Regions from separate parts of the Acidovorax sp. BL-A-41-H1 genome, predicted to be linked through region 2. Evidence: predicted binding sites of a transcription regulator. Region 2 holds the regulator's gene; each other region holds the start of a gene.
The links. The regulator LexA, encoded in region 2, represses DNA repair genes until DNA is damaged. The targets are predictions, from matches to a motif close to ACTGTATNNNNATACAGT.
Positions count from the first base shown of each region.

Region 1: the regulator LexA is predicted to act here: its motif matches at 1,732-1,749, upstream of ACTPOI_RS08585 (DNA topoisomerase IV subunit B).
Region 3: the regulator LexA is predicted to act here: its motif matches at 4,933-4,950, upstream of ACTPOI_RS16835 (PA0069 family radical SAM protein).

Region 1 covers NZ_JBPVJQ010000003.1:1,690,634-1,697,770, reverse strand. Annotated here, with positions in the region: gene ACTPOI_RS08585 (DNA topoisomerase IV subunit B) at 1-1,698, opposite strand, end outside; gene ACTPOI_RS08580 (MFS transporter) at 1,820-3,037, shown strand; gene ACTPOI_RS08575 (hypothetical protein) at 3,079-3,258, shown strand; gene ACTPOI_RS08570 (class I SAM-dependent methyltransferase) at 3,340-3,891, shown strand; gene dapA (4-hydroxy-tetrahydrodipicolinate synthase) at 3,926-4,822, shown strand; gene bamC (outer membrane protein assembly factor BamC) at 4,874-5,977, shown strand; gene ACTPOI_RS08555 (MBL fold metallo-hydrolase) at 6,166-6,945, shown strand; gene ACTPOI_RS08550 (hypothetical protein) at 7,056-7,137, opposite strand, start outside.
Region 2 covers NZ_JBPVJQ010000006.1:1,667,449-1,674,585, forward strand. Annotated here, with positions in the region: gene ACTPOI_RS20915 (DUF6152 family protein) at 1-188, opposite strand, end outside; gene ACTPOI_RS20920 (hypothetical protein) at 200-616, opposite strand; gene ACTPOI_RS20925 (asparaginase) at 638-1,591, opposite strand; gene lexA (transcriptional repressor LexA) at 1,678-2,352, shown strand; one part of gene ACTPOI_RS20935 (IS3 family transposase) at 3,307-4,244, opposite strand; AL1L pseudoknot at 4,138-4,254, opposite strand; one part of gene ACTPOI_RS20935 (IS3 family transposase) at 4,244-4,532, opposite strand; gene ACTPOI_RS20940 (D-2-hydroxyacid dehydrogenase family protein) at 4,667-5,674, shown strand; gene ACTPOI_RS20945 (branched-chain amino acid ABC transporter substrate-binding protein) at 5,885-7,012, opposite strand.
Region 3 covers NZ_JBPVJQ010000006.1:792,629-799,765, forward strand. Annotated here, with positions in the region: gene ACTPOI_RS16810 (acyl-CoA dehydrogenase) at 1-367, shown strand, start outside; gene ACTPOI_RS16815 (NAD(P)H-dependent flavin oxidoreductase) at 511-1,464, shown strand; gene ACTPOI_RS16820 (ABC transporter substrate-binding protein) at 1,750-2,883, shown strand; gene ACTPOI_RS16825 (acyltransferase family protein) at 3,181-4,299, shown strand; gene rnk (nucleoside diphosphate kinase regulator) at 4,366-4,779, opposite strand; gene ACTPOI_RS16835 (PA0069 family radical SAM protein) at 4,983-6,152, shown strand; gene ACTPOI_RS16840 (phosphoethanolamine transferase) at 6,169-7,137, opposite strand, start outside.

The DNA of each region.
Region 1 (7,137 bases), on a different contig from region 2:
CAGCGCATACATCTTGGCGGCCGGCTTCTTGCCGCGGGCGGGCACGTCCACCCGGAACAGCGGCGGGCGAGCCACGTAGATGTGGCCCGTCTCGATGAGCTTGGGGAAGTGGCGAAAGAACAGCGTGAGCAGCAGCACCTGGATGTGCGAGCCGTCCACGTCAGCGTCACTCAGGATGCAGACCTTGCCGTAACGCAGGCCGCTCAGATCCGGCGTGTCGTTGGGGCCGTGCGGATCCACGCCGATGGCCACCGAAATGTCGTGAATTTCGTTGTTGGCAAACAGCCGGTCGCGCTCGACCTCCCAGGTGTTGAGCACCTTGCCGCGCAGCGGCAGGATGGCCTGGCTTTCCTTGTCGCGGCCCATCTTGGCGCTGCCGCCTGCCGAGTCGCCCTCGACCAGGAAGACTTCGTTGTGGGCCAGGTCGCGGCTTTCGCAGTCGGTGAGCTTGCCAGGCAGCACGGCCACGCCCGAGCCCTTGCGCTTCTCGACCTTCTGGCCGGCCTTCTGGCGCGTTTGCGCGGCCTTGATGGCCAGCTCGGCCAGCTTCTTGCCGTAGTCCACATGCTGGTTCAGCCACAGTTCGAGCGCCGGGCGCACAAAGCCGCTGACCAGGCGCACCGCGTCACGCGAGTTCAGCCGCTCCTTGATCTGGCCCTGGAACTGTGGATCCAGCACCTTGGCGGAGAGCACGTAGCTGGCGCGGGCAAACACGTCTTCGGGCAGCAGCTTGACGCCCTTGGGCAGCAGGCTGTGCAGTTCGATGAAGCTCTTGACGGCATTGAACAGGCCGTCACGCAGGCCGCTTTCGTGGGTGCCGCCGGCGCTGGTGGGGATCAGGTTGACGTAGCTCTCGCGCACGGGCTGGCCGTCTTCGGTGAAGGCCACGCACCACGAGGCGCCCTCGCCTTCGGCAAAGCTCTCGTTGTTGCGGTCGGCAAAGCCCTCGCCTTCAAACAGCGGGATGACGGGCTCACCGTTCAGCGTCTGCATCAGGTAGTCGCGCAGGCCGCCCTTGTACTGCCAGGTCTGGGTGTCGCGCGTCTTCTCGTTGATGAGCGAGACCGAAACGCCGGGCATCAGCACCGCCTTGCTGCGCAGCAGGTGGGTGAGTTCGCCCATGGGCAGCGCACTCGATTCGAAGTATTTCGCGTCGGGCCACACACGCACCGTGGTGCCCTGCTTGCGCTCGCCGGCCTCCAGCGGGCGCGCCACGAGCGGCTCGATCACATCACCGGCGGAGAACACCAGGCGCGCCGACTGCCCTTCGCGGTGGCTGGTGGCTTCGAGCCGCGTGGCCAGTGCGTTGGTCACGCTCACGCCCACGCCGTGCAGGCCGCCCGAGAAGCTGTACGCCCCCCCCTTGCCCTTGTCGAACTTGCCGCCCGCGTGCAGGCGGGTGAACACCAGCTCGATCACCGGCGCCTTCTCTTCGGGGTGCATGCCGAACGGGATGCCCCGTCCATCGTCCTCGATGCCCACCGAGCCATCGGCATGCAGCGTGACCTTGATCTTCTTGCCGTGGCCGGCCAGGGCCTCGTCGGCGGCGTTGTCCAGCACTTCCTGGATGATGTGCAGGGGGTTGTCGGTGCGGGTGTACATGCCCGGGCGCTGCTTGACGGGCTCCAGGCCCTTGAGCACGCGGATCGAACCTTCGGAATATTCGCTGGCAGAAACAGAAGACGGTTTGGCAGACATAGCGGCGGATTGTAGTGCTGCAGCGCTCCAAAGGCTGGATAAAACAACAGCCTGCAGGGCGCCTGGCCGCTGTGGGGATGCCGTCAGGCAAACCGCAGCCATATTCGCTACATTCGTGCGTATGCATACGAATCCTCCCAAACTGTCCATGTTCCAGGTGCTGGCATGCGGCGCAGCCATCGTCACGCTGTCCATGGGCATCCGCCATGGTTTCGGGCTGTGGCTCCAGCCCATCACGCAGGAAATGGGCTGGACCCGGCAGTCCTTCGCCCTTGCCATTGCCATCCAGAACCTGTCCTGGGGCCTGATCGGCATCTTTGCCGGCATGGTGGCCGACCGGTTTGGCGCCTTCCGCGTGTTGATGGGCGGAGCGGTCCTGTACGGCCTGGGGCTCGCGGGCATGGCGCTGTCGCCCACGCCGTTGCTGTTTGCCCTGACGGCCGGCGTGCTGATCGGCGCGGCGCAGGCGGGCACCACCTATGCCGTCATCTACGGCGTGCTGGGGCGGCAGATTGCCCCCGAGCGCCGGTCGTGGGCCATGGGCGTGGCCGCGGCCGCGGGTTCCTTTGGCCAGTTCCTGATGGTGCCGGTCGAAGGCTGGCTGATTGCCGGCCTGGGCTGGCAGCAGGCCCTGCTTGCGCTGTCGCTGATGGTGCTGCTGATCGTGCCGCTGGCCTTTGGCCTGCGCGAACCCGGTTTCAAGGGCACGGCGCCCCCTAAACGCGAGCAGACCATCACGCAGGCGCTGGGCGAGGCCTTCCGCTATCCCAGCTTCAACCTGCTGATGGCGGGGTACTTTGTGTGCGGGTTCCAGGTGGTGTTCATCGGCGTGCACATGCCCAGCTACCTCAAGGACAACGGTCTGTCGCCCCAGGTGGCCAGCTACGCGCTGGCCCTGATCGGGCTGTTCAACGTGGTGGGCACTTACGTGGCCGGGTCGCTGGGCCAGCGCATGCCCAAGCGGCATATCCTGGCGTTCATCTACTTCGCGCGGGCCGTGGCCATCAGCATCTTCCTGATCGTGCCGCTCTCGCCGTTGTCGGTGTACATCTTTTCGGCCGTGATGGGCACCCTGTGGCTCTCCACCGTGCCGCCCACCAACGCCACCATCGCGCAGATCTTCGGCGTGCAGCACCTTTCGATGCTGGGCGGGTTCGTGTTCTTCAGCCACCAGATCGGCAGCTTCCTGGGCGTGTGGCTGGGCGGCTATCTGTATGACGCCACGGGCAGCTACGATGTGGTGTGGTACATCGCAATCGCGCTGGGCGTGTTTGCCGGGCTGGTCAACCTCCCGGTCAAGGAAAGCCCTATCCAGCGCGGTGCGCCGCAGCCAGTCTGACACCACCACTCGCCTTAAGCACGCTTTCCATGGGCACCTGCATGATCAACACCGCCACCGACCCTGCTGCCACCTCAACCGCCCCAGCCGCACCCGTGCCGCGGGCGTTGCGCTGGGCTGCGTGGGTGTTGGCCACGCTGGTGTGCCTGCTGGTGTTTGGCATGTACACCGCGCCCGACTTCATGGTGATGCTGGCCGACCAGATGTGGGCGTGTTTCTGAGCATTGCAGCCATTTTCCAAGCCTTTTTGGCCGCAAGCCCTTTATCCAAAATACCTGACAGCTATCATTTTTGACAAAAACATGCACGGTACCGAAGCCCCGTCCGACTGGGTACGCCGCTGGACGCCGCTGATTCCTGCCGATGGCGCGGTGCTGGACGTGGCTTGCGGCGCGGGGCGCCATCTGCGCTGGCTCCATCAGAGGGGCCACCAGGTCGTGGGCGTGGACCGGTCTGAACCTGCGCTGGCCGCCTGCGCCGGGCTCGGCGAGCTGGTCTGTGCCGACATCGAGAACGGCCCCTGGCCGCTGGCGGGCCGGCAATTCGACGGGGTCGTGGTCACCAACTACCTTTGGCGACCGCTGTGGCCCACGCTTGTTCAAAGCGTCGCGCCTGGCGGCGTGCTGATTTACGAAACCTTTGCCAGCGGCAACGAAACCGTGGGCCGGCCGGCACGGGCCGACTTTCTGCTGCAGCCCGGGGAGCTTTTGCGCGTCTGCGCGGGGTTGCGTGTGGTGGGCTATGAAGACGGGTTTCTGGACCACCCCGCCCGTTTCGTGCAGCGTATTGCCGCTGTGCGGGAACTCCCTCAGCCAGCGGCGCCTGCGCGGTATCCGCTGCCGCTGAATGGCTAGTTAGAATGCCCCTTTACCGTTTTTCACCGCGGACATGACCTCTTCCTCCGTCGCCCTCACGGGCAGCATCGTCGCCCTCGTCACCCCCATGCACGAGGACGGTAGCGTGGACTACCCGGCGCTGCGCAAACTGATCGACTGGCACATTGCCGAAGGCACCGATTGCATCGGCGTGGTGGGCACCACGGGCGAGTCGCCCACGGTCAATGTCGAAGAGCACTGCGAGATCATCCGCGTGGCGGTAGAGCAGGCCGCCAGGCGCGTGCCCATCATGGCCGGCTGCGGTGCCAATTCCACAGCCGAAGCCATCGAGCTGGCGCGGTTTGCCAAGAAGGTCGGTGCCGACAGCCAGCTGCAGGTGGTGCCCTACTACAACAAGCCCACGCAAGAAGGCCAGTACCAGCACTTCAAAGCGATCGCCGAAGCCACGGGCGAGCTGCCCGTCATTTTGTACAACGTGCCCGGCCGCTCGGTGGCCGATATGCAGCACGACACCGTGCTGCGCCTGGCGCAGGTGCCCGGCGTGATCGGCATCAAGGAAGCCACCGGCAACATCGAGCGCGCGCAATGGCTCATCCGCGATGTGCCCCAGGGTTTTGGCGTGTATTCCGGTGACGACCCGACCGCGGTGGCACTGATGCTATGCGGCGGCCATGGCAACATCAGCGTGACGGCCAACGTGGCACCGCGCCTGATGCACGAGCTGTGCGTGGCAGCCCTGGCCGGCGATGTGCGCCGCGCCATGGACATCCAGCTCAAGCTCATGCCCGTGCACAAGAACCTTTTCATCGAAGCCAACCCCATCCCCGTGAAATGGGCGCTGTCCCGCATGGGCCTGTGCGGTGGCACGATGCGACTGCCCATGACGCCGCTTTCCGGCAGCAACGAGGCGGCTGTCGAGGCCGCCCTGCGCACAAGCGGCCTTCTCTGATCCGGGCCCAGCCCGATCTTTCCGACTGAGACACTCTCCAAGGATTTCCGCGTGAAAGCTGCATCCAACCGTCTGGGCCTGCTGGCCCTTGCCGTCGCCCTGACGGGCTGTGCCGCCCTGGAAGGCGACAAGATCGACTACAAGAGCGCCGCCAAGGGCTCCACCCTGGAAGTCCCGCCCGACCTGACCCAGCTGTCGCGCGAGACGCGCTATGCGATTCCGGGCGGCACGGTGTCGGCCGCTGCCATGCAGGCCGGCCAGGCCGCTGCGCAGCCCACGGGCACGGCCAACGCGGCGGCCGTGGCGCTGGGCGATGTGCGCATCGAACGCAATGGCACGCAGCGCTGGCTGGTCGTGAACCGCCCGGCAGACAAGCTCTGGGAGCCGGTGCGCGAGTTCTGGCTGGACAACGGCTTCACCCTGGCGCAGGCGGAAGCCAACGTGGGCATCATGGAAACCGACTGGGCTGAAAACCGCGCCAAGTTGCCGCAGGACATCATCCGGTCCACCCTGGGCAAGCTCATCGACTCGATCTACTCCACGGGTGAACGCGACAAGTTCCGCACCCGCCTGGAGCGCAATGCCAGTGGCGGCACGGAGATCTACATCACCCACCGTGGCATGCAGGAGGTGTACAGCACGATCACCAAGGACACCACCGTGTGGCAACCTCGCGCGGCAGACCCCGAACTCGAAACCGAATTCCTGCGCCGACTCATGGTCAAGCTGGGTGTCAGCCAGGAGCAGGCCAAAGCCGTCGTGGCGGCTGCCCCCGCAGCAGCCGCTGCGCAAGGTGCGCGCATGAGCACTGTGAACGGCGTCCCCGTGGTGCAGCTGGCCGAAGGCTTCGACCGCGCATGGCGCCGCGTGGGCCTGGCGCTGGACCGTACGGGTTTCACGGTTGAGGACCGCAACCGCAATGAAGGTACGTACTTCGTGCGCTACGTGGCACCCGACACCAACAAGAAGGAAGCCGGCTTCTTCGGCAAGCTGTTCAGCGGCTCTTCGCCTGCCACCCCTCCGCTGAAGTACCGCATTGTTGTCCGCAGCCAGGGCGAAGCAACGACAGTGTCTGTGCTCAACGAAGCAGGCGCGCCGGAATCGTCGGCCAATGCAGAACGCATCGTGCGGGTGATTGCAGACGACATGAAGTGACCCGGGGGGCAGGCGCTACGCGGTTGCACGCCCCGCGCGCGCTCCCGCGAGGGCCAGGCCGCCATTGAGTGCGCTGTGCCCTCCTTGGGCGCCCGACGCTGCGTATCGTCTGCAAAGGCGTGGCCCAGCCCCATCCCCACACCTGCGGCCACCGCTCGGCGGCCCATTCACCGCACATCCCCCCGACCATGCTGCGCTTCAAGAACCTGGGCAGCGGCAGCACGGGTAATGCCACGGTCGTCGAAGGCGGCAGCGGCAGTCAGGCGCGAAGGCTCCTGATCGATTGCGGTTTCGGCATCCGCCAGCTTCAGTGGCGGCTGGAGGCAGCCCAGCTCGGGTACGCCGACATCCACGCCATATTCATCACACACGAGCATTCGGACCACATTGGCTGTGCCCAGACCATGGCCGTGCGCCACCGCATTCCGGTGTGGATGAGCGAGGGCACCCACGCTGCGCTAGGCGCTCCCGATTTCGACGGAATGCTGCGCATTGCACACGACATGGAAGCGATCGACATGGGCGAATTCAGCGCCCTGCCCTTCACCGTGCCCCATGACGCACGCGAACCGCTGCAACTGCGGTGTTCGGATGGCGCAGCGCATCTGGGTGTGCTGACTGACCTTGGGCATGCCAGCGCCCATGTGCTGACGCAGCTGGCAGCGTGCCATGCACTGCTGATCGAGGCCAACCATGACCCGGCGCTGCTGGAAGCCTCACGCTACCCCACCTTCCTCAAGCGCCGTGTGGGCGGCCCCTACGGCCATCTGGCCAATGCCGCCACGGCAGAGATACTGCGGGCGGTGCGCCACCCAGGACTGTCGCGCGTGGTGGCGGCCCACCTCAGTGCCCAGAACAACCTTCCAGCACTCGCACAGGCTTGCTTGGCGGACGCATTGGGCTGGTCCGATGACGCCGTCACTGTCGCAAGTCCCACGGAGGGGACCCGCTGGATCGACGTGGGCTGATCCGTCCCGGCCAAACGCTCTGGCCATAAAAAAAGCCCCGTACCGTGAGGTCGGGGCTTGTCGGCTGACCGGGCCAGCATGCGCTGGCTCAGGCGGCGCGAAAAATTCGCTTACTTGGCAGCAGATGCGCCCGTTGCAGCAGCAGCAGCGGCGTCAGCAGCAGCCTTGGCAGCGTCAGCAGCAGGAGCTGCG
Region 2 (7,137 bases):
GGCACCGAAAGATCGGCGGGCAATTCCAGTTCGAGCTCGGCATGGGGGTTTTGCCAGCGCACCTTGCGCACCGTTCCGGCCAGATAGATCGGCCGTTCTGCGTCAAAGCTGCTCCAGCCATGGTGTGCGCGGGCCCACAGCGGAACGGTAGCAAGTGCCAGGATGCAGTGGCGACGTTGAACAAGCATGTGTTTCCCCTTTAAAGGTAGGCAATCCAGCGGCCGCTGGCGGCCATGGCAAGCCACAGGATGGTCGAGACCAGCATCAGTGCACGAGCCATTCCATCGAGCCTGTCGAGCGATTTTCGGCCATGAAACCAGGCTGCGTTGCACCCGGCCAGCATCAACAGCACCATCTTGAGGGTGAATGCCCGGTTGGCCAGCAGCTCTGCCGCCTGCGTCGCAAACATCACGAGGCCGGACGCGGCAATGAGCCCGAAGCCCAGCACGCTCAGGGACAGGCACAACCGGGCAAGGTCTTTGACGGGGAGCATCCGCCCGAGGCCGAACACGCGCAATTCCAACAGCACCAGATTGCCGATCACCAGCGCGATGCCCGCAATGTGGACGACCTCCAGCGCCGGGTATGCCCAGCTGTGGGTTTTGAGTGCTGCCAAAAATGACACGGTACAACGGGGCTAGGCGCCCACCAGAAGGTCCAGCATCAGCGAGATGCGCGCCTTGACCGGGGACAGTCCGCGGGAGTCCACAAACAGGTCACCCGGCTTGGGCAGGACCTGGCCACCGCTGCAGCGCGTGGCGCGCACGACCCTCACCCCGGCAACCTGAGCGCGCAGCAGGGCGTCCTCCAGCGCATGGTGAATGGTCCCGTTGCCGGTGCACGCAACCACCAGGCCCTGCACTCCGTCACGCACCAGCGCGTCCACCAGGCTGCCACGGGCGCCTGCGTGGCTCAGGATGATTTCCACACGGGGGGCAGAAACTGCGTTGGCTATGACAATCATAGCAATACGCCCTTTTGATTCATGCGCTACCGAGATATTCGGCGCCCAGCGTACGCTGCCCTCCTCCATCCAGCCCAGGGGTCCGCCATCGCCCGACGCAAAGGCGTTGACCCGGTAGGGATGCGCCTTCTGAACCAGCCGGGCACCGTGGACTTCCCCTGCCGCCACGGCGAATACGCCGCGCACGTCGGGGGCCAGCGCCAGAGCAACTGCATCCATCAGGTTCTGGGGACCGTCGGGGGTCAGCGCGCTCGCGGGCCGCATGGCAGAGGTCAGCACCACAGGTTTTGTGCAACGGAGCACTTCCTGCAGAAACCAGGCGGTTTCTTCCAGGGTATCGGTGCCGTGGGTGATGACCACACCTTTCACGGCGGGGTGGTCCAGGTGATGCTGGCACCGTGCAGCTAGGCGCGTCCAGATGTCGAAGTCCATGTCCTTGCTATCGACCTGGGCGACCTGCTCCGCCTCGACGGCAACGCCTTCTGACTGACTCAGTGCCGGAATCGATGCCAAGAGGTCACGCACACCGACCTGCGCAGCTTTGTAGCCGATGTTGTCCGCGGCATCGGCTGCGGTGCCCGCGATGGTTCCGCCCGTGCCCAGAACCACGATTTTTTGCCCACTCACTTGCACACTCCGAAAAACTGGTGAAAAATACAGGTACTGGATTAAAAACCAGTCCCTCCACGTAGCGCTACTCCACGGAGCCCTTCATGCTCGACAACCCGAAACTCACGGCCCGCCAGCAACAGATCCTGGATCTCATCCAGACTGCGATCGCACGCACAGGCGCGCCCCCTACACGGGCCGAAATCGCGGCAGAACTGGGCTTCAAGTCGGCCAATGCCGCAGAAGAGCATTTGCAGGCCCTGGCCCGCAAGGGCGTGATTGAACTTGTCAGCGGCACCTCCCGCGGCATCCGGTTGCGCAATGAGACCGTGCGGTCCATCAACGCGGCGCGAGGCAGCCAGTTCAGCCTGCCCATACCGGGTCTTTCGCAACTCGTTCTGCCCCTGGTGGGCCGCGTGGCCGCCGGCTCTCCCATTCTCGCGCAGGAACACGTCGACCAGACCTACTGCGTTGAAAACAGCCTTTTCCAGCACAAGCCGGACTACCTTCTGAAGGTGCGGGGCATGTCGATGCGCGACGCTGGCATCATGGACGGTGACCTGCTGGCCGTGCAGTCCACCAGAGAAGCCCGCAACGGCCAGATCATCGTCGCGCGCCTGGGGGATGACGTCACCGTCAAGCGGCTGCGGCGCACAGCCAGTTCCATCGAACTGTTGCCCGAAAACCCCGACTATCCCGTGATCGTGGTCCAGCCCGGCGAACCCTTTGAAATCGAAGGCCTCGCCGTCGGGTTGATCCGCAACACGATGCTCATGTAGCCCCACCACGGTTGACTGCAGGTGGCGGGCGTTTGGCGTGTCCTCGTGGCATGCCAGCCCTGCAGCTCAGCCGGTATCTCCTTGTGCAGGTTCTTCCAGAACAGCGGTTTCTACCAGCTGCAGGGGAGGTGTTGCGCGAGTGGTTTTGCAATCCTGCCTATGTCCAACCCCCGAAATTCGGAGTTTTCACATGGGAATTGTTTTACCTGCTTTCAACGCCCTCCCACGGCACCTCTCCAAGCTCGTGCTGTGGATGCAATCCGGCCGAGAGCCCACGACCGGCGGTGCACCGGTCTGGAGCGCTGAACCTGCCGCTGCCAACGACAGCGTTCACCCCGATATGGATATGGCCGCTGACCCATTGGACACTCCCGGCTTGCGGCAATTTGTGCGGCGTTCAACCTTGGCCCAAGGTCAACGGCCGCCCGTGCCGTCGGTAACCCCAGTTCACAAGCCTCCTCTGCGGGGCAACTGGCCCTTTACGGTGCGGCCGCTCTCAGGCCCCGCTCAGCCAGTATCAAGACCTGTCAGCAGCGCGCGCGGTCTTAGGGCTGCCCCGCCCGCTGCGCATCGGCGCACACCGTTGACGTCTCTGGGAGCACCTGAGAGCCCCGGCCGGCGAGTGCCCTGCGCTGTGCGCCGTTTTGCTGACCCAGGTTCGGGCCGGTTGGCCATTTCAGGTCGAATGGCAGATGTATGCGCAGAACTGGACAGGCTGGCCGCGTTTGAGGCCCTGCAGCTTCGCCGGAGCATGGCTACCTGACCCCCGTCTGCCCAGCGTAGGTGCATCGCAAGCCACCGGGCTTGCTGCTTGTGTCCTGGCCTGCGCTGAAGACCGAAACAGGCTTTCGTCCATCCCACATAACCGGGGCTTTCTCGCGGTGATTCATCAGCCGCGCTCTGGGCACGCTGTGAACCGCCCCGGGTTTCGCGGAGGCTGTTTGGTTTAAGTGCTCATGCCACTGCAGCTGATTGCTCGACGAGTTGGCGGTAGTAGTTTGCCTCAGCTTCAGCAGGCGGGATGTAGCCCAGCGGCCCCATCAGACGATGGTTGTTGAACCACGAGACCCACGTCAGCGTGGCGAGCTCGACTGCCTCGCGGGTCTTCCAAGTCCGTCGGTGGATCACCTCGGCCTTGTACAGGCCGTTGATCGTCTCGGCCAGGGCGTTGTCGTAGCTGTCGCCTTTGCTGCCCACAGACGGCTCGACCCCTGCCTCTGCCAAGCGTTCCGAGTACCGAATCGAAACGTACTGCGAGCCGCGATCCGAGTGGTGAATGAGGCTGCTGTCGCGCTCGGGTTGCCGCTCGTACAGCGCTTGCTCCAGAGCATCGAGAACGAAGTCCGTGGTCATCGATGTGCTCACGCGCCAGCCCACGATGCGCCTGGCGAAGACGTCAACGACGAATGCCACATAGAGCCAGCCCTGCCAGGTAGAGACATAGGTGAAGTCCGAGACCCACAGCTGGTTCGGCCGCTGTGCATGGAACTGCCGATTCACCTTGTCCAGCGGGCACAGTGCCTTACGGTCACTGATGGTCGTGCGAATCACCTTACCGCGTCTGACACCCTGCAGCCCCATTCGCTTCATCAGGCGCTCGACCGTGCACCGAGCAACGACCTCGCCCTCGCGGTTCAGCTGCATCCACACCTTGTCGGCGCCGTAGACCTGCAAGTTGGCGTTCCACACCCGCTCGATGGTCGGCATCAACACCGCATCGCGCCGGGCCCTGTGGCTGAGCAGGCCGGTGTCGCGCAACCGGGCTGCATGCCTGCGATAGGCCGACGGGGCGATCTGCAGCAGCCTGCACATCGGCTCGACCCCGTGGACTTCGCGGTGTTCGTCCACGAACCGGTACATCACTTCAACCGGCGGTCGAGCTCCGCCTGGGCGAAAAACGCGCTGGCCAGCTTCAATATCTCGTTGGCCCGGCGCAATTCTTTGACCTCGCGTTCCAGCTCCTTGACCCGTTGGGCTTCGGCCGTGGTGACACCTTCTCGCGTACCTGCATCAACTTCGGCGCGTTTGACCCATTCGTTCAGTGTCTGTGGCACGCAGCCAATCTTGGCGGCGATGGACTCGATGGCGGCCCACAGTGAAGGGTACTCCCCGCGCTGCTCCTGCACCATCCTCACTGCGCGCTCACGCACCTCAGGCGAGAACTTGTTCGTCTTCTTCATGGCTCAATCCTCTCAGAGTGTTGAGCCTCCTCGAAACCCGGGGCGGTTCACTGCACGCGGGTCTGCCCTCTCTACCTGATTCCTCACTCGCCAGCATTCGGGGCCACGGTAGAGCTGCAAGGCACAATATGAGGATGAATATTGTGATCCTCGATGACTACCAGGATGCGGTGCGAAAGCTTCATTGCGCTTCCCGGCTGGATGCCTACACGGCCAAGGTCTACACCAACACCGTCAAGGGCATCGGCCAGCTTTCGGTCAGGCTCAAGGACGCCGACATCATCGTTCTGGTGCGTGAACGCACGCACATCAGCCGCCAGCTGATCGAGAAACTGCCCCGTTTGAAGCTGATCGCCCAGACTGGCAAGGTGGGCAGCCATGTGGATGTGGCAGCCTGCACCGAACGCGGCATCGCGGTTGCCGAAGGAGTCGGCTCCCCCGTGGCGCCCGCCGAACTGACCTGGGCCCTGGTCATGGCTGCCATGCGCAGGCTACCGCAGTACATCTCCAACCTCAAGCATGGGGCATGGCAGCAGTCGGGCCTCAAGACTGCGTCCATGCCTGCCAACTTTGGTCTGGGTACTGTGTTGCGCGGAAAGACCCTGGGTATCTGGGGGTACGGACGCATTGGACAGCTCGTGGCCGGGTACGGCCGTGCGTTCGGCATGAACGTGCGTGTGTGGGGTCGCGAAGCGTCGCGCGCACAGGCGCTGATTGACGGTTACCAGGCTGCCACCACCAAGGAAGAGTTCTTTGCCCAGTGCGATGTGATCTCCCTGCATCTGCGCCTGACCGATGAGACGCGTGGAGTGGTGTCACTGGAGGACCTCTCGTGCATGAAGCCCACCGCCTTGCTGGTGAACACATCCCGTGCCGAGCTGATCGAATCGGATGCGCTGATTGCCGCACTTAACCGCGGCCGGCCGGGCATGGCGGCTGTGGATGTCTTTGAGAGCGAGCCCATCCTGCAGGGCCACGCGCTTTTGCGGCTCGAGAACTGCATTTGCACACCCCACATCGGGTATGTGGAGCAAGACAGCTACGAACTGTACTTTGGCGCGGCGTTTGATAACGTGGTCAACTTCATCAAGGGCACACCGACCAACATCGTGAATCCCGGTTCGCTACAGGTCCGTCGCTGAAACGCCACCCCCTGCCCCGCCGCGGCTGAGCCCCGCCGTTACCCCGTGCGGGTGAAGCCAGCTCCTTGGGCTCTGCCGAAGAACTGGACTCATGCGCTCGAACATCGCGTTGGCGCGCGTTGAAATGCCCATGAAAAAAGGCTTCCCGTCGGGAAGCCTTTTGCTTGAGCGGAGTGGCCACCAATGATGGCCAGCCCCGTGCCCGCCTGATTACAGCGGAGTCTTCTTGCCGTCCTTGTACACGTACAGCGTGATGGCAGGGTTCTTCATTTCGCCGTTGGGTTCGAACTGGATGGTCGAAGTCACGCCCTTGAAGTTGGACTTTGCGAGCTCAGCCGTGTAGACCTTGGGGTCCACAGAGTTGGCACGCTTCATGGCGTCCACCAGCAGGAATGTTGCATCGTAGGTGTACGGGCTGTAGACCTGGAACTGGTTGGGGTACTTGGCGTCGTACTTGGCCTTCCACGCCGTACCACCAGGCATCTTCGCCAGCGATGCACCGCCTTCAGCGCAGACCACATTGTTCAGGGTCTTGGCGCCAGCAGCCAGCTTGGCGATTTCCGACGTGCAGATACCGTCGCCACCGAAGTACTTCACGTTGCTCATGCCCAGCTGTTCCAGCTGACGCAGCATGGGGCCGCCCTGGGGGTCCATGCCGCCGTAGAAGATCGCATCAGGGTTCTTGGCCTTGATGGCGGTCAGGATGGCCATGAAGTCGGTGGCCTTGTCGGTGGTGAACTGCTCGTCCACAACCTTCATGCCCTTTTGGGCTGCAATGGTCTTGAACACATTGGCAACACCTTGGCCGTAAGCGGTGCGGTCATCGATGATGGCAACCGTCTTGAGCTTCAGGGTATCGGCTGCGTAAGCAGCCAGGCCAGCGCCCAGTGCGTTGTCATTCGCAATGATGCGGAACGTCGTCTTGTAGCCGGGCTTGGTCAGGTTGGGGTTGGTCGCTGCGCCGGTGACGTGGGGGATACCGCAGTCGTTGTAGACCTTCGAAGCAGGAATCGTCGTACCGGAGTTCAGATGGCCCACCACGCCAGCGACCTTGGAGTCGCACAGCTTTTGTGCAGCGGCCGTGCCCTGCTTTGGATCAGCGGCATCGTCTTCTGCAACCAGCTCAAACTTGATCTTCTTGCCGCCAATGGTGATGCCTTGGGCATTCAGCTCTTCAATGGCCATGCGGGCGCCATTTTCGTTGTCCTTGCCGTAGTGGGCTTGGGCGCCGGAAACCGGAGCCACGTGGCCGATCTTGACCACCTGCTCTTGTGCAGAGGCCACACCAGCAGCAGCCGCGATAGCAGCAACCACGGTCAGTTTCAACTTCAATTGCATATCAATCTCCAGTAAAGATAAACGCTGAGAAATAGGGTTGTGTCTCAACGCAGGGGAACATATCGCAATTTACGGGCCAGATCATTAGGGAACACGATAAAACGCGTGAAATCCCACAGGGGAAT
Region 3 (7,137 bases), 870 kb from region 2:
CCTGCTGGCCAGCGGCACGCCCGCCGCACTGGCTGTGGGCAAGCGCCTCACGGCTGCCCGCAAGGCACTGCTGGATGTTATCGACTTTGTGGCCGGTGGCACCAAGGCCCAGCCCAATGCCGTGTTTGCGGGCAGCGTGCCCTACCTAATGCTGGCGGGCAACGTGGTGGCGGGCTGGCAGCTGGCGCGCAGCCTGCTCGTGGCGCAGGAGCTGTTGCAAAAGGGACAGGACGCAGCCTTCATGCGCGCAAAAATCACCACGGCCCAGTTCTATGCCGAGCACATCCTGGTGAAGGCGCCGTGCCTGCGCGACAGCATTGTGGAAGGCGCATCCAGCGTGACCGAGCTGGCGCTGGAGTCCTTCTGAAGCTGCGCTGGCGCATCCGTTGAGGTGAGACAAGGCCTGTGCGCTCTACAGGCCTTTACTATAAAAATAGTAGCATCTGGTGCAAGTAAATAAAGCGCTAGCGGGCTATTTCGATCAAAAACCGTTTCCTGGAAGTCGTTGCCATGTCCCAACTGCCACCCGTCCTGCAAAACCTGTCGCTGCCCATCATCGGCTCGCCGCTGTTCATCATCAGCAACCCCAAGCTCGTGATCGAGCAGTGCAAGGCCGGCGTGGTGGGCTCCATGCCTGCGCTGAACGCCCGCCCCGCCGAGCTGCTGGACGAATGGCTGGCCGAGATCACCGAGACCCTGGCGGCCTACAACAAGGCCAACCCCGACAAGCCCGCCGCGCCCTTCGCCATCAACCAGATCGTGCACAAGAGCAATGACCGCCTGGAGCACGACATGCAGGTGTGCGCCAAGTACAAGGTGCCGATCATCATCACCAGCCTGGGCGCGCGCGAAGACGTGAACCAGGCCGTACATGCCTGGGGTGGCGTGGTGCTGCACGACATCATCAACAACAAGTTCGCCCACAAGGCGATCGAGAAGGGCGCTGACGGCCTGATCGCCGTGGCTGCCGGCGCTGGCGGCCATGCCGGCACCAAGAGCCCGTTTGCCCTCATTCAGGAAATCCGCGAGTGGTTCGACGGCCCTCTGGCCCTGAGCGGCTCTATTGCCAGCGGCGGTGCGGTGCTGGCCGCGCAGGCCATGGGCGCAGACTTCGGCTACATCGGCTCGGCTTTCATTGCCACGCACGAGGCGCGTGCCAGCGATGCCTACAAGCAGGCGATCGTTGACAGCAACTCCGACGACATCGTCTACAGCAACCTGTTCACGGGTGTGCACGGCAACTACCTGGCGCCCTCCATCCGCGCAGCCGGCATGGACCCCGACAACCTGCCCGAGTCCGACCCCAGCAAGATGAACTTTGGCGGCGATGCCAAGAAGGCCTGGAAGGACATCTGGGGTTGCGGCCAGGGCATCGGCGCCATCAACGCCGTGACCAGCACCGCCGAGATGGTGGCCAAGTTCCGCGCCGAATACGAAGCCGCACGCGCCCGCCTCAAGCTCTGAGTACGCACGCCCATGCACCGGGTCACCCGGTCGCCGTTGCGTGGCCGTGTGGCTGCCAGCAGTGCCCGGCCTGATGTACTCCTTCATCGCCCGCCGCGCTCATGCGCTCGCGGGCGTTGGTGTTTTTGATGCCTGCGTGACAGGCGCGCCAAGGCAGGGCAAACCCCCAACACGAAAGCCGTGGCGGCCCTGATAATGATGATGTTAAATAATCAATAAACAGCGGGAGGGAGGCGCGGAACTTGTTGGAAGGCGCACGTCTGGCTGCTTGCCCGAGGAGCTTTCATGATGGTTCGCGTATGGATGGCGTTGCTGGCGGTGTGCCTTTGCAGCAGCGCCCTGGCCCGCAACGAGGGCGTGACGGCCGATGAGATCCGGCTGGGTGCGTCGGTAGTGCTTTCGGGCCCGCTGGGCCCGCAGACGGCGCAGTACGGCGAGGGATCGCGGCTCCTGTTCGATGCCGTCAACGCGCAGGGCGGCGTGCATGGCCGGATGATCCGATACACCACGCTGGACGACGGGTTCGACCCGGCCCGTGCTGTCGAGAACACCCGCCGCCTGCTGGAGACCGACAAGGTCTTCATGATCTTTCACAGCACCGGCACCGCGCAGACCGCAGCCATCTTGCCGCTCATCAAGGAGCACCGCACGCTGCTGTTCGGGCCGGTCACCGGGGCGTCGGTGTTCCGCGATACCTTCGACCCACTGGTGTTTCATGTACGCGCGGGCTACGCTAGCGAAGCGACCCGCATCGTCTCGCAGCTGCGCCAGCAGGGTGTGAGCCGCGTGGCGGTGTTCTACCCGGATGACGGGCTGGCCAAGACCCTGCTGGCCGAGCTGCGCAAGGCCTCCGAAGCGGAGAAGCTGCCCTTTGTGGCGGAGATCAGGCTGGACCCCAAGCAGCCTGACTTCGCAGCGGCGGCCAGGCAGACCGAGAAGACCGAAGCCCAGGCCGTGATCGTGGCCACAGCTGGCGCTACCTTTACCGACTACATCAAGCAGGTGCAGGCCACATCAGCCCGGCCGTCGTTCTACGGGTTTTCGGTTGCCAGCAGTGACGCGGTGCACCGCGACCTGGGCCCCAAGGCGCGCGGCATCATCCTGGCGCAGATCATCCCTTCGCTGCGCAACACGACCATCCCGGTGGTGGCCGAATACCTGGCACTGCTCAAGGCCAAATCACCGAAGGCGCGGCCCTCGGCGGCGCAGTTCGATGGCTTCGTCCATGCAAGGCTGCTGGTCGAAGGCCTGCGCCGTACCGGGCGCAACCTTTCCACCGAGAGCTTCACCAAGGCCATGGAAGATGCGGGCGAAATCACTTTCGGCCGGTTCAGCGTGCGCTACTCGCCGCGCAGCCACAACGGCTCGACCTATGTCGAGCTGGCCATCATGGACGCGGACGGCAACCTGCGGTACTGACCCATGGACAGCCTCTGAGGGCCTGTCAACGCCCTTGACGTTGGGGCGCGCTCGTAGGGGCCGCGACGCATTGGCGGTATCTACCTTGCGAGTGGGGTGCGGCGGCTGCACGTGCTGAGCACGCTGTCGTTTGTGTGGCGGCGGACGGCGGTGGTGCGCGGCCGTCCCGGGCGCCTGCCAAGGAGCTGGCGGGCGTGTCGCCCACCCGCTGGCGCACCCGTGAAAGACCGCAGACAATAGAGGGCTTTGCCGTACCGGGCGCCTGCTGCACCGGCCCACCTCTTTCATCACGTCCCCATGCCGCCTGCCTCTTCCCGAACGCCGCTGATCGACATGGTCAAGGCGTTGGCCTGCATCGCCATCGTGTGGCATCACCTGGCCTTCTACGGACCCATGTCCGACATCGCGCATCCGCTGGCGCCGGACCTCATGGGTTGGTTGTACGACCACGCACGCATTGCCGTACAGGTGTTTCTGGTGGTGGGTGGCTATCTGGCTGCGGGCAGCATGGCGCCGCAGGGCATGGCACGCTTTGCGCAGTGGAACAGCACGGTGGGTAAACGATTCGTGCGGCTGGTGGTGCCGTATGCGGTCGCGCTGGTCCTCACCGTGGCCGTCTCTGCCATCGTACGTCCATGGTTTGATCATCCTTCGGTGCCCGGTGATCCCACCCTTGCCCAGCTTCTGGCCAATGCGCTGCTCCTGCAGGATGTGCTCGGTGAAGACGCCCTGTCGGCCGGCGTGTGGTACGTGGCCATCGACTTTCAGCTGTTTGCGCTGTCGGCGTTGATCTGGGCGGCCTTGCGGATGCTGCCCGGGCCCGCCGCCGCGCGGTATGCCGCCCCGCTGGGGCAGGGCCTCGTGGTGGCGGGCACGGCCGCATCGCTGTGGGTGTTCAATCGCATGAGCGGGCTGGACATGTGGGCGCTGTATTTCTTCGGCGCCTACGGGCTGGGCATGCTGGCCTTCTGGGCGGTGCACGCGCCCCGCGCTCGTGGGTGGGTGGCACTGATGCTGCTGCTGGGCGGGGTGGCGCTAACCATCGACTACCGCAGCCGCATCCTGGTGGCGCTGCTGACGGCGCTGTCGCTGGTGTGGGCGCTGCGCTCTGAGGCCTTTCGCAACTGGCAGGGCGTACGCCCGCTGGTGTTGCTGGGGCAGATGTCGTACTCGGTCTTTCTGGTGCACTTTGCCGTGTGCATGCTGGTCAATGCCGTGGTGGGCACGCTGTGGCCCGCATCGCCAGTCATCAACGCGCTGGGCATGGCGCTGGCGTTCGGTCTGTCGCTGGCCATGGGGCGACTGCTGTACCTGCGCGTGGAGCGACACGTGCCCACCTGGCGCACCGCGCTGCGCTGGCAGTGCGGGCTGGTCGGCGCTGGCCTGCTGCTGGCGGTGCCGGCGCAGTGGGTTTGACGACCGGCAGCCAGGGACATCGCTGAGCAGGCGGCCATCGTTGCCGCCCGCCGATGGCGCTGCGTCTCAGCGGTGCAGTTCGCCAGCGCTTTCCGGCTGGAACAGGATGGCCTTTACACGCACCGTCATCGTCTTGCCACCCGGTCCGGGCCAGGCCAGTTCATCCCCCACCGATAGCCCCAGCAGCGCGCTGCCCACGGGCGCAAACACCGACAGCTTGTCGGCGCTGCCATCGGCATCACGCGGGTAGACCAGCGTCAGGCAGAACTCCTTGCCGGTCTCCAGGATGGAGAACTGCACGGTGGAATTCATGGTGACCACGTTGGGCGGAATTTCCTCGGGCGGCACCACGTCCGCCCGGTCGAGCTCTGCCTGCAGCTCGGCCTTGCCCGGAAAAGCATTGGCCGGAATCACGGCCAGCAGGGATTCGATGCGATCGACATCGAGCGACGACAGGAGGATGGAGGGCTTGCGCGCCATGGCGAGACTACCTTGTAGTGGTTGCAAAGCGCGCGACTGTAGACCATCGCGAATCTCGCACTGCTGCGCGCGGTCTTCACCAGCGGCCAGCACATCCCCAGCGCGCCGTGCAGGCGGTGCCGACTGCGCTGTGGGCGACGATAGCAATAAAATACTGTATAAATGAACAGTACAAGTGCCGCCTGCCATGTCTGAGCCCTCCCATGGACCGCATCACCATCGACCGCTCCGCCGACTCGCCGGACCCGGCTGAATCCGTGCGGCCTGCGCCTGTACTGCTCCATGGGCGGGGTACTGGCAGCAGCATGGCCCACCGGTTTGCGCGCGAAGTGCGCGCGGTGGTGGACGACGGCTGGGATGGGCTGGGCGCAGAAGAATGGCAAGGGGATGGCCCCGGCACGGCAGGCCCCGGCACGCAGGTGCATTTCGAGACCGCCCGCAGCGCCCTGTGCGCCAACGACTCGCCCGACATTTCGTTTGACCAGTCGGTCAACCCCTACCGCGGCTGCGAGCACGGCTGCATTTATTGCTATGCGCGGCCCACGCACAGCTACCTCAACTTTTCGCCGGGGCTCGACTTCGAAACGCGGTTCATCGCCAAGCACAACATTGCGGACGTGCTCCGCACAGAACTGTGCCAGCCGCGCTACGTGCCGCGCATGCTCAACATCGGCTCCGCCACCGACTGCTACCAGCCGGTGGAGCGTGAACTGAAGCTCACGCGCAGCGTGATCGAAGTCCTGGGCCAAGCGGGCCATGCGTTCTCGCTCATCACCAAATCCAGCGGGGTCGAGCGCGACCTCGACCTGCTGGCCCCGCTCGCGGCCCGGCGGCTGGCTGCGGTGTACATCACCATCACCACGCTGGACCCGGCCCTGGCCCGGCGCATGGAGCCGCGCGCCGCTGCGCCGCACCGGCGGCTGCGCACCATCCGCACGCTGGCGGAGGCGGGCATACCGGTGGGCGTGAGCGTGGCGCCTCAGATTCCGTTCATCAACGAAGACATGGAGCAGGTGCTGCAGGCTGCACGCGAGGCCGGTGCCACCAGCGCGTTCTACACCGTGCTGCGCCTGCCGTGGGAGCTGGACGCGTTGTTCCGCGAATGGCTGCAGGTGCACTACCCGCAGCGCGCAGCCCGCGTGATGGCCCGTGTGCAGGACTTGCACGGCCTGAGCGAAGCCCAGCGTACTGCCGGCAAGGCCTACACCAGCGATTTCGCTCAGCGAATGAAGGGAAGCGGGCTATGGGCCGACCTGCTGCGCCAGCGCTTTGCCAAGGCCTGCCGCACGCTGGGGCTCAACCGCGAGCGGCAGGGGCTGGACCTGGGCCAGTTCCGGCCGGGTCACCTGCGGGGGCAGACCAGCCTGTTTTGAGCGAGAGACAAAGTCCTCAGCTGCGCGCGGGCTGCGCTGTGGGCGCCACGCTGCTGGCGGCTCCAGCAGCCCGCGTGCAGTCCCTGAAGATGTCCAGCGCCGGGTCGTAGATGCCGGTCTGTACATCCATCAGCCCCAGCACCGAATGGAAGTAATGGTCGTGCGTGATGCGCTGCGTGGCCAGTTGCCGCTGCAGGCAGCCCGCGCTGGTACGCGCGCGGGCCTGCATGGCGGGCGAGAGCCACGTCAGCCACGGCACATGCTTTTGCACATCGGGTGCAATCGAGTAGGGAAGGCCGTGCAGGTAGATGTTTTTTTCGCCCAGCGATTCGCCATGGTCTGCTACATAAACCATAGCTGTCTGGGCATTTTTTTCATGCGCTGCAAGCCATTTGAGCACTGAATCGAGGAAAAAGTCGGTTTCTACGATGCTGTTGTCGTAGGCGTTGACCACCTGTTCGCGGCCGCACTCCTGCAGCGCAGTGGACTGGCATTCAGGCAGGAAGACCTTGCGCTCGGCGGCCGACCGCTTGGCATACGCGGGACCGTGGCTGCCCATCTGGTGCAGCACCACCACGGTTCCGCGCTGTCGTTGCTCGGCGGGCAGCGCTGCCAGGCGCTCGTCCAGGCCCTTGAGCATGATGGTGTCCAGGCAATCCGAGCCGCCGGGGCAGTGGGCCGGGTCTTTTTCGCCGGACGTGTTGGCGTTGGGAATGCGGTCGCAGGCGCCCTTGCCGCCCGACTGGTTGTCCACCCACAGCACGGCGAGGCCGGCATGCTGCAGCACGTCCATGAGCCCTTCAAAGTTGTTCTTGCGGGCCTCGAAACCGGTGCGCCCCAGGTGCGAGAACATGCAGGGCACCGACGCCGCCGTGCTGGTGCCGCACGCCCAGGCATTGCGCGCGCTGATGAGGTCGCTGCGCGCCGACAGCAGCGGGGTGGTGGGGCGGCCGTAGCCGTTCAGGGCAAAGTTGCCGGCGCGGCC